2 regions of the Xanthomonas sp. F4 genome follow, and region 1 is predicted to be linked to the other one. Evidence: predicted binding sites of a transcription regulator. Region 1 holds the regulator's gene; the other holds the start of a gene.
What was found. Region 1 encodes FliA, which starts transcription of late flagellar genes. Its sites were predicted from a motif close to TAAAGTTTNNCNNNCNNNGGCCGATAA; they were not measured.
Positions count from the first base shown of each region.

Region 2: FHR66_RS20560 (methyl-accepting chemotaxis protein) is a predicted target of FliA. The motif match lies at 2,405-2,431, and genes of this name have one in related genera.

Region 1 is NZ_JAASQX010000002.1:94,878-100,675, reverse strand. It holds gene flhF (flagellar biosynthesis protein FlhF) at 1-207, shown strand, start outside; gene FHR66_RS08340 (MinD/ParA family ATP-binding protein) at 194-1,078, shown strand; gene FHR66_RS08335 (RNA polymerase sigma factor FliA) at 1,075-1,824, shown strand; gene cheY (chemotaxis response regulator CheY) at 1,844-2,236, shown strand; gene FHR66_RS08325 (protein phosphatase CheZ) at 2,237-2,845, shown strand; gene FHR66_RS08320 (chemotaxis protein CheA) at 2,850-4,601, shown strand; gene FHR66_RS08315 (flagellar motor protein) at 5,019-5,759, shown strand; gene motD (flagellar motor protein MotD) at 5,767-5,798, shown strand, end outside.
Region 2 is NZ_JAASQX010000010.1:31,720-37,517, forward strand. It holds gene FHR66_RS20560 (methyl-accepting chemotaxis protein) at 179-2,287, opposite strand; gene FHR66_RS20570 (MFS transporter) at 2,830-4,179, shown strand; gene folE (GTP cyclohydrolase I FolE) at 4,347-4,946, shown strand; gene FHR66_RS20580 (DUF3375 domain-containing protein) at 4,978-5,798, shown strand, end outside.

The sequences.
Region 1 (5,798 bases):
ACCAAGTTGGACGAGACCGGGCGGTTCGGCAGTGCCTTGTCGGTGGTCGTGGACCACCGCCTCCCCATCACCTGGGTGACCGATGGACAGCGCGTGCCGGACGACCTGCACCGCGCCAACGCCGCCAGCCTGGTATTGCGCCTTGAAGATTTGCGGCGCGCTGCCGATAAGCCCTGTACTCCGGAGCAGACCCATGCCGTCGCGTGACTACGTCAATCTGACCAATGCCTTCCCCCTGTCGGCGACGCGTAGCGAACCGCTGGGTCCGGTGCGCACCATCGCCGTGACCGGCGGCAAGGGCGGCGTGGGCAAGACCAACATCTCGGTCAACCTGTCCATGGCGCTGGCCGACATGGGCAAGCGCACCCTGCTGCTGGACGCCGACCTCGGCCTGGCCAACGTCGACGTGCTGCTGGGGCTGACGCCCAAGTTCACCGTGGCCGACCTGGTCGCCGGGCGCTGCACCCTCGAAGAAGTGCTGATCGACATGCCCAACGGGCTGATGGTGGTGCCCGCCGCCTCCGGCCGCCGTTACATGGCCGAGCTGCCGCCGGCCCAGCACGTGGGCCTGGTCAACGTGTTCTCCGAGCTGCAGCGCGAGCTGGACGTGATGATCGTCGACACCGCCGCCGGCATCACCGACAGCGTGCTGACCTTCTGCCAGGCCGCGCAGGACGCGGTGGTGGTGGTCTGCGACGAGCCGGCCTCGATCACCGACGCCTACGCCCTGATCAAGGTCCTCTCGCGCGAGCGCGGCGTGGACCGGGTGCAGATCGTCGCCAACATGGTGCGCGACCTCAACGAAGGCCGCCTGCTGTACGACAAGCTGAGCCGGGTCTGCGAGAAGTTCCTCGGCGACGTGTCGCTGAACTACCTGGGCTGCGTGCCGCAGGACGACTGGCTGCGCCTGTCGGTGCAGCGCCAGCAGCCGGTGGTCAAGGCCTACCCGTCCAGCCCGTCGGCGCAGGCGATCTCCGAGATCGCCCGGCGCACCGCGCGCTGGCAGGCGCCGACCGCCCCGCGCGGCAACGTCGAGTTCTTCGTCGAACGCATCATCCAGCGCGGGGTGGCCGCATGAACGCCGCCGCCCACTACCGCGCCGTCCAGCGCAACAGCGCCAACGACTACATCGCCCAGCACTCGGACCTAGTCCGGCGCATCGCCCATCACCTGGCGGCGCGACTGCCGGCCAGCGTCGAGATCGACGACCTGATCCAGGCCGGCATGATCGGCCTGATCGAGGCTTCGCGCAGCTACGACGCCGAACAGGGCGCCTCGTTCGAGACCTACGCCTCGATCCGCATCCGCGGCTCGATGATCGACGAGATCCGCCGCGGCGACTGGGTGCCGCGCTCGGTGCACCGCCGCGCCCGCGACGCCGCCTCGGCGATCCGCAAGATCGAACAGAGCACCGGCCGCGCCGCCGCCGCCAACGAAGTGGCCGCGGCGATGGACATGCCGCTTCCCGAATACCTGCGTTTGATGGAAGATGCCGCCCGCGGCCAGGTGCTGAGCCTGGAGTCGCGCATCGAGGACCATGGCGAGCTGGATACCATCGCCAAGGGCGGACCCAATCCGCAGCAGATGCTCGAGCGCAGCGAATTCGGCCGCGAGCTGGGCAAGGCCATTGCGCAGTTGCCCGAACGCGAGCAGTTGGTGCTGTCGCTGTACTACGAGCAGGAATTGAACCTCAAGGAAATCGGCGCGGTACTCGGGGTCAGCGAGTCGCGCGTGTGTCAGATCCATGGCCAGGCCACGGTACGGTTGCGCGGACGCCTGAAGGCGTTCGGTGTCGCCGATGCCGGTCTGGAAGACGAAGAATAGGAACCCTTAGGAGTCAGTGGTGAACAAGAACATGCGGATTTTGATCGTGGACGATTTCTCGACGATGCGGCGCATCGTCAAGAATCTGCTCGGCGATCTGGGCTTCACCAACACCGCCGAGGCCGAAGACGGCAACAGCGCCCTGGCCGCGCTGCGCTCGGCACCGTTCGAGTTCGTGGTCACCGACTGGAACATGCCCGGCATGACCGGCATCGATCTGCTGCGCAACATCCGCGCCGACGACAAGCTCAAGCACCTGCCGGTGCTGATGGTCACCGCCGAGGCCAAGCGCGAGCAGATCATCGAGGCCGCGCAGTGCGGCGTGAACGGCTACATCATCAAGCCGTTCACCGCGCAGACGCTGCAGGAGAAGCTGGGCAAGATCTTCGAACGCCTGGGAGCGACCGCCTAAATGGAAGCCACCGCCGAACGTACCGCCCTGATCGAACGCCTGCAAGGCGCGCTGGACGCGCTGGAGAACGGCGACGAGGCCGGCTGGCGCAGGGAGATCGACACCCTCGCCGCCTGGCGCACGCGGCCGATGATGCAGGGCCTGAGCCGGCTCGCGCGCGATCTGGGTCAGGCGCTCGGCGAACTGCCGGTGGTGCCCAGCGAGGCCGGCGAGCTGGACGACGCCTGCTCGCGTCTGGACCACGTGGTGGAGATGACCGAACAGGCCAGCCACCGCACCCTGGACCTGGCCGAGGAATGCCGCGCGCTGGCCAACCAGCTCGCCGCCGGCGGCCTCAGCGGCGACCAGGGCGAGATCCTCGACAAGATCCGCCACAACCTCACCGAAATGGCGCTGGCGCAGAGCTTCCAGGACCTGACCGGGCAGATCATCCGCCGCGTCGCCGGCATCGTGCGCCGCGTGCACGAAGGCTTCGGCGCGCTGGGGCTGCCGCCGAAGGAAGAACGCAAACCCGACGGCAGCCTGGCCGGCCCGGCCCTGCCCGGTCTGGACCGCCACGGCGTGTCGCAGAACGACGCCGACGACCTGCTGTCCGGACTGGGACTGTAATGCCATGAGCGCCGTACCCGACGACATCGCTGCCGACTTCATCATCGAGGCCCAGGAGATCCTGGACCGGCTCGGCGAGCAGTTGGTGTCGCTGGAGCAGGCGCCCGAGGACAGCGGCCAGCTCAACGCCGTGTTCCGCGGATTCCACACGCTCAAGGGCGGCGCCGGCTTCCTGGCGATCAACGCCATGGTCGAACTGTGCCACGCCGCGGAGGAAACCCTGGGCATGGCCCGCGCCGGCCAGGCCACCCTGCAGGCGCGGCACTTCGACGCCGCGCAGCAGTCGCTGGACTACCTGCAGTCGATGCTCGACGCCTTCGGCAGCGGCCAGGAGCCACCGCGTGCGCCGCCGGAACTGATCGCGCAGTTCGACGCGCACGGCGACGCCGCCCCGGCCCCGGCCCCGGCCAAGAGCGCCGCGCCGGCACCCGCCCCCGCAGCGGCCACCGCCGCGGCCGCGGGGGATCTGATCAGCGACGACGAATTCGAAGCGCTGCTGGACCAGTTGCACGGCGATGCGCCGCCGACGGCCACGCCGCAGGCGCTGCAGCCGGCGCCGCGCGCGCCCAGCGCCGCGCCCAAGGCCGCGGCCGCCCCGGCCAAGGCCGCCGAACCCGAACACACCGTGCGTGTGGACACCAAGCGCCTGGACGCGATCGTCAACCTGATCGGCGAACTGGTGCTCTCGCGCAACCGACTCAAGACCCTGCGCGTGCGCCTGCGCGACGAGGAACTGGACCGCGCGGTCAGCAGCCTGGATATCGCCACCGCGCGCCTGCAGTCGGCGGTCATGCGCACGCGCATGCAGCCGGTCGGCAAGGTGTTCTCGCGCTTCCCCAAGGTCGCGCGCGACGTCGCCCGCTCCCTCAACAAGGAAGTGGAACTGGAACTGATCGGCGCCGATACCGAACTGGACCGCAACCTGGTCGAGGCGCTGGCCGATCCGCTGGTGCACCTGGTGCGCAACGCCATCGACCACGGCATCGAGGCGCCGGCGCTGCGCGAGGCCACCGGCAAGCCGCGCGGCGGCCACGTGCGCCTGTCGGCGCAGCAGGAAGGCGACTACGTCAGCATCGAGGTGCAGGACGACGGCGCCGGCATCGACCCGGAACGGCTGCGCGCCAAGGCCCGCGAGAAGGGCCTGATCGACCCCGAGGCCGCCGCCCGCCTGACCACCGAGGAATGCCTGCACCTGGTGTTCCTGCCCGGCTTCTCGACCAAGGCCGAAGTCACCGACATCTCCGGCCGCGGCGTCGGCATGGACGTGGTGCAGTCGCGCATCCGCGAGCTCAGCGGACAGATCCAGATCCAGTCGGAACTGGGTCGCGGCAGCCGCTTCCTGATCCGCGTGCCGCTGACCCTGGCGATCCTGCCGACCCTGCTGGTGCAGGCCGGCGACACCGTCTACGCACTGCCGCTGGCGCGCGTGGTGGAAGTGCTGCACGCCCCGCGCCGCTCGCTGGGCTGGTTCGACGGCCGCGCCGTGCTCGACCGGCAGTCGCACACCCTGCCGCTGGTGGACCTGCGCCAGTGGCTCAACATCGACGCCCCGCAACTGCCGCTGCTGACCGTGGTGGTGCTGCAGGCCGGCGAATCGCGCATGGGCCTGGTCGTGGACCAGGTCCGCGGCCGCGAGGAAGTGGTGATCAAGCCGCTGCCGCGCTCCCTGCGCGGCCTGCCCGGCTACGCCGGCGCCACCCTCATCGGCGACGGCCGCCTGGCGCTGATCCTGGATGTGGATGGCCTGAAGGCCTGACGAGCCGGGATTGGGGAATCGGGATTGGGGATTCGCAACAGCGGCATCCCTGGCGCTTCTCTGCTTCTTGTAGAGCGGCTTCAGCCGCGACGCGGTGAGGCTGGGACTCGGGAATCGGGATTGGGGAATCGCAAAAGCGGCTCGCCGCCGCATCGGTTCCCTTGTAGGAGCGGCTTCAGCCGCGACGCCGTGAAGCCGGGATCGGAGCTTGGCGATCGCACGCGCGGCGCACTACTCCCTACCGACACGATCCGAACGATCGTGCATAGGCACGCGCCAAGGTCAGCGCGTCGCGGCTGAAGCCGCTCCTACGACACACCGACCAACCCGCCGCGCTCGCGCGCTTGCGACTCCCCAATCCCGAATCCCGAATCCCCAACCCATCAAGTCCCCCGCCCCCTGGCCGATACCTCCTGCATGGACAAGCTCAGTCTCATTGGCCTGCTGTTGGCGATTCTGTCGCTGATCGGTGGCAGCATCCTCAAGGGCGCCGGCATTTCGGCGCTGTGGTCGCCGGCTGCGTTCGTGATCGTGATCGTCGGCACCGTCGCCGCGATCCTGGTGCATACCCCGCCTTCCGTGTTCCGGCGTGCGTTCCAGATCGCCAAGTGGCTGCTGTGGCCGCCGCCGAGCGATCGCCAGGCGCTGCTCAAGCAGATCGTGGAATGGAGCAACATCGCCCGCCGCCAGGGCCTGCTCGGCCTCGAGAACCAGGTGCCGCAGCAGCAGGATCCGTTCGTGCGCAAGGGCCTGCAGATGCTGGTGGACGGCGTGGAGCCGGAAGCCATCCGGCACATGCTGGAGATCGACCTGGAAGGCCAGGAACACTGCGACCTGGCCGCGGCCAAGGTGTTCGAGGGCATGGGCATCTACGCGCCGACCCTGGGCATCATCGGCGCGGTGCTGGGCCTGATCGCGGTGATGAAGAACCTGGCCGACCCGAGCAAGCTCGGCCACGGCATCGCCGCCGCGTTCACCGCCACCATCTACGGCATCGCCTCGGCCAACCTGCTGTTCCTGCCCATGGCCGCCAAGCTCAAGAGCGTGATCAAGCACAGCTGCGGCGAGCGCGAAATGATCATCGAAGGGTTGATCGCCATCGCCCAGGGCGAGAACCCGCGCAACATCGAATCGAAACTGGCCGGATTCTTGCATTGAGTTGCCAATGGCCCGCAAGCACTCCCACGACGAGCACGC
Region 2 (5,798 bases), on a different contig from region 1:
GAACGTGGGAGACCGCCATCGTACCGCCTGCGCCGGCAACGGCCATGGCAGCCGATGCGACGGCCGGCATCGGCCGACACCTGCCGTTCACGCGCTGGGTCGCTGCCGGCCCGCGGCCGCCGCGGGTCGCCCGCGCCGTGAACCGGCGTGGGAAACGCGGCGGCGCGGCCCCCGCAGGTCAGACGTAGGCGCCGACCTTGAACACTTCCACCGCCTGGGTGAGCTGCGCCGACTGCTCTTCCAGCGAGCGCGCCGCGGTGCTGGCTTCTTCCACCAGCGCCACGTTCTGCTGGGTGGTCTCGTCCATGCGCGCGATGGTCTGGTTGACCTGCGCGATGCCGTTGGCCTGCTCGTGCGAGGCGGCGGAGATCTGCCCCATGAGGTCGGTGACGTGCTGCACGCTGGCCACCACCTGGTCCATGGTGGCACCGGCCTGGTGCACCAGCGTGGCGCCGTGGGCGACGCGTTGCACCGAGTCGTCGATCAGGGTCTTGATCTCCTTGGCGGCGCCGGCCGAACGATGCGCGAGCGTGCCGACCTCCGCGGCCACCACCGCGAAGCCCTTGCCCTGCTCGCCGGCGCGCGCGGCTTCCACTGCGGCGTTGAGGGCGAGGATGTTGGTCTGGAAGGCGATGCCGTCGATCACCGCGATGATGTCGGCGATGCGCTTGGAGGCGGCCTGGATGCCATCCATGGTCTCCACCACCTGGCCCACCACGTCGCGGCCTTCGCTGGCCACGCCGGCCGCGCCCAGTGCCAGTTGGTTGGCGCGCTGGGCGTGCTCGGCGTTCTGCTTCACGGTGGAGGTCAGCTCCTCCATCGAGGCGGCGGTCTCTTCCAGGCTGGCGGCCTGCTGTTCGCTGCGCTTGGCCAGCTCCTGGTTGCCGCTGGCGATGTCCTCGGCGGCGAAGCCGATGCTGTTGGTGGTGCGCTGGATGTGCGCGACGATGTCGGTGAGGCGATGCACGGTGCTGTTGGCGTCGTCGCGCATGGCGGCGAACACGCCGTGGAAGTTGCCGCTCATGCGCACGGTGAGGTCGCCGTCGGCGATGCAGCGCAGCAGCGCGGAGAACTTGGCCAGGTTGGCGTCGGCGGTGGCCATCATGGTGTCGAGGTTCTCGACCATGGTGCGGAAGGCGTGCTCGAACTTCTCCGGCTGGCCGCGGTGGGCGAAATTGCCGGCGCAGGCGGCCTCGGCCAGGGTCTGGATCTGCACGTTGATGGCGTGCAGGTTCTGCTTGACCTGCTGCATCGCCGCGGTGATCGCGGCTTTCTCGCCGGGATAGTGGGCGATGTCCTGGCTGAGGTCGCCGATGGCGTAGCGGCCCATCACCTCGGTGATGCGCAGCTGGGTCTGCACGTGCGCATCGACCAGGGCATTGGTGTCGGCGACCATGCGCCCGTACTCGCCGGGGAAGCGCTGTGCGTCCATGCGATAGCTGATGGCGCCGGCGTCGTGGCGCGCGGCCATCTCGCGCTGCGCGGAAATCACCTCGTGCAGGCGCCGCTGCATCTGCTGCATGGCGCGCAGCAACTGCCCGGCCTCGTCGTGGGTGGTGGCGGTGTCCGGGCTGCTCAGGTCGCCGGCGCCGATGCGCTCGGCCAGGCCCAGCGCCTGCCGCAGCGGGCGCACCACGCGGCGGGTGAGCAACAGGGCGATCAGCGAGCCCAGCAGCAGCGCCAGCACGGTGCAGCCGATCATCAGCAGGGCGAAGCCGCGCGCGGTGGCCATCGCCTCCTTGGCGGCCTGGCGGTTCTTGGCTTCCTGCAGGTCGATGAAGGCGTTGATGCTGGCCAGCCAGTCGACGAAGGCCGGGCGCGCCTGCTGCAGCAGCAGCGCCTGCGCCTGCACGGTGTCGCCGGCATCGCGCAGCCGCCGGACCTGCGCGATCAGCGGCATGGTGCGCTGTTCGATGCCCTGGATGCGCTGCAGGATGGCTTTCTCCTGGGCGTCGGTGGAGGCGGCCAGAAGGGCGTCGAGCGGCTGCGCGGCACGCGCGTAGTCGCCGGCCAGCTTGTCGATGGTCTGCTCGGTCGCCTGCCGGCCGGCGGCATCGTCCAGCAGCACCACGTCGCGCAAGGCGATGGCGCGGTCGTGCACGCTGCCGCGGAAGTTGATGGCGTAGCGCTGCTTGACGCTGTTGACTTCGTTGATCGCGGTGAGCCGCCGGTCGATGCTGTGCACGCGCTGGATGCCGACCACGGTGAGCAGGACCATCAGTACGATGATCGTGAGAAAGCCGAGCGCGAGGCGCTGGCCGATGCGCAGATTCGAAAGGGCGTGCATGGGATCGGGGGAATGGGGGAAGGAAGAGGGATGACGGTAGGTGACGGCGGACGGGCAGGCAGGTTGCCTGCGCCCGCGTGACGCGCGCAGGGCGCTGGTCCCCGGGCCGGCGCATGGATAGCGGCGTTACCCGGTCGAACTGAAGGGATGTGGCCTGGGCGCCGGCGGCGCAGTGCGGGGAACGTGATGGGGTGCCTGTCTGCGTGGCGATGGCCGCCGGCCACGTCAGGCCGTGCGCGGCGCGGCGGTGACCGGCACGGCCCGGCTCGCGCCGCCTGGAACATATCGACCGCCGTGGCGCGGTGTTCTGGATCGTCGCAGCAAGCAGGCGCAGACACAGGTCAAGCGCATCTCCAGCACTTGCGACATGCTTGCCGCGGGCAAGCGCCAGGTCTGCTGCTCCGATCGCTCGGGCAGGTACGGCAAGGCATTCGCTGCGCCGCAGGCACAATGAGGCGCGCGCCTGGCACACGCGCTGCCGCGACAGGATCCTCGCACGTGTGTGCCTATACTCCGTGACGTCCATCCACGAGGCCCGCCGCATGAGTGCATCCACCTCTTCGTCCGCCGCCGCCGCACCGGGCAGCCTGCGCCGCTCGGTGTCCAACACGCTCAAGGGCTCGGCCGGCAATCTGGTGGAGTGGTACGACGTCTATGTCTATTCGGTGTTCGCCACCTACTTCGAGTCGCAGTTCTTCTCCAAGGAGGACAAGAACGCCACGTTGTACGTGTGGGCGATCTTCGCGGTGACCTTCCTGATGCGGCCGATCGGCGCCTGGTACTTCGGCCGCTTCGCCGACCGCTACGGTCGCCGCCTGGCGCTGACGGTGTCGGTGTCGGTGATGGCCGCCTGTTCGTTCCTGATCGCGGTGACGCCGACCGTGGCCAGCATCGGCAGCGGGGCGGCGGCGGTACTGCTGCTGGCGCGGCTGCTGCAGGGTTTCGCCACCGGCGGCGAATACGGCACCAGCGCCACCTACATGTCCGAGGCGGCGATTCCCGGGCGTCGCGGCTTCCTGTCCTCGTTCCACTACGTCACCCTGGTCGGTGGCCACGTGCTGGCGCAGGCGGTGCTGCTGGGAATGCTGCATTTCTTCGACAAGGGCCAGGTCTCCGAATGGGGTTGGCGCGTGGCCTTCGGCCTGGGCGGCATCGGCGCGCTGGTGGTGTTCTGGCTGCGCCGCACGATGGACGAGTCGCTGACGGCCGAGTCCATCGCCGCGGCCAAGCAGGGCAAGGACACGTCCTCCGGCTCGCTGCGCGAGCTGTTCGTGCACCAGTGGCGCCCGCTGCTGCTGTGCTTCCTGATCACCGCTGGCGGTACCGTGGCGTTCTACACCTACTCGGTGACCGGGCCGAAGATGATCCAGACCGCCTTCGCCGGCGACGACCTGATGGCCGGCACCATCATCAACCTGGTCGCGCTGATCGTGCTGATGCTGATGCAGCCGGTGGGCGGCTGGCTGTCGGACATCATCGGGCGCAAGACCCTGCTGGTGTTCTTCGGCATCGGCGGCGTGCTCTATACCTGGTTCCTGGTGCTGGAACTGCCCAAGCAGAGCGACTGGCTGAGCGCGTTCGCGATCCTCACCGCCGGCTTCGTCATCCTCACCGGCTACACCTCGATCAACGCGGTGGTGAAGGCCGAGTTGTTTCCCACCCACATCCGCGCGCTGGGTGTGGGCCTGGGCTATGCGCTGGCCAATTCGGCCTTCGGCGGCACCGCGCCGCTGCTGTACCAGGCCTCGCTGAAGACCGGCCATGTCACCACCTTCGTCTGGTACGCCACGGCGGTGATCGCGGTGTCGCTGGTGGTGTACATGTTCTTCCTGACCAACAAGGGCTCCAACTGGCTCGACCACGAGGGCGAGATGCGGACGCGTTCGCGCTGACCGGCGCCGCGTCGGCCCGGGCGGTGCGCGCGCCGCCCGGACGCTGAGCAGATGGACGCTGAACGGCGCACCCGGTCGCGGCCGGGTCGCCCCGCCACGCGGGGGCCGCCATGCGGCGGCTGCCGGGCGACTCGGGTACCATGCAGCCCCCTCACGGGCGTTCCCCCATGGCCGATTCCGACAATAGCTCCACTCCCCCGGTGACCCAGGCGCAGGCCGAAGACGCAGTGCGCACCCTGTTGCGCTGGGCCGGCGAAGACCCCACCCGCGAAGGCTTGCTGGACACCCCGCGGCGCGTGGCCGAGGCCTATGGCGACTGGTTCAGCGGCTACCGCGCCGACCCGCGCGAGTACCTGCTGCGCACCTTCGAGGAAGTGGCAGGCTACGACGAGCTGATCGTGCTGCGCGACATCGAGTACGAAAGCCACTGCGAGCACCACATGGCGCCGATCATCGGCAAGGTCCACGTCGGCTACCTGCCGCGCGGCAAGGTGGTGGGCATCAGCAAGCTGGCGCGCGTGGTCGAGGCCTATGCGCGGCGCTTCCAGGTGCAGGAGAAGATGACCGCACAGATCGCCCAGTGCATCCAGGACGTGCTGCAGCCGCTGGGCGTGGGCGTGGTGGTGGAAGGCGCGCACGAGTGCATGACCACCCGCGGCATCCACAAGCGCGGCGTCAGCATGGTCACCTCGAAGATGCTCGGCACCTTCCGCGAGGACGCGCGCACCCGCGCCGAGTTCCTGCGCTTCATCGAGCGCGTGCGCTGAGTTTGCGGATGCGGTGGCGGTCGGTTCCTGCATGAAGCCGCATGTCCGGATCGCCGGCTATCGCCAGTTGCGCGAACAGCCGTTGTGGAAGCTGCTCGCCGCCGACCATGCCCCGGAGCTGATCGGCCTGCTGCAGACCCTGCTCGGCGACGCCCAGCGGCGGCTGCCGGCCGACGTGCTGCACGAGCGCCTGCAGCGCCAGCTCGATGCGCTGAAGGACGACGAGCTGTCGCGCGAACTGCCGCGCACCGCGCAGGCCTACGTGGCGCACTGGCTGGCGCAGGGCTGGCTGGAGCGGCGCCTGCCCGAGGGCGATGCGCAGGAAGAATACGAACTGTCGCGGCAGGCGGCGCAGGCGATCCGTTTCATCGCTGGCGTGCGCGACAGCGCCAGCGTGGCCACCGAGAGCCGGTTGTCGCTGGTGATCCAGCAACTGGTGCAACTGGCCGGGCAGACCGAGACCGATCCGGACGCGCGCCTGGCCGCGCTGCGCGCCGAGCGCGAGCGCCTGGACGCGGAGATCGAGCGCGTGGCCGCCGGCAAGCTGGCCGCGCTGGACGGCAAGCGCGCGCTGGAACGCACCCGCGACATCATCCGTCTGTCCGACGACCTGACCGAGGATTTCCGCCGCGTCCGCGACGATTTCGAACGGCTCAACCGCGAGTTCCGCGAGCGCATCATCGACGACGAGGGCGCGCGCGGCGACGTGCTGGAGAAGCTGTTCGCCGGCATCGACGTGATCGGCGAGAGCGAGGCCGGGCGCAGTTTCCAGGCGTTCTGGAGCCTGCTCAACGACGCCGAGCAGAGCGTGCAACTGGACGTGGCGCTGGAGGCGCTGCTGGCGCGCGGCTT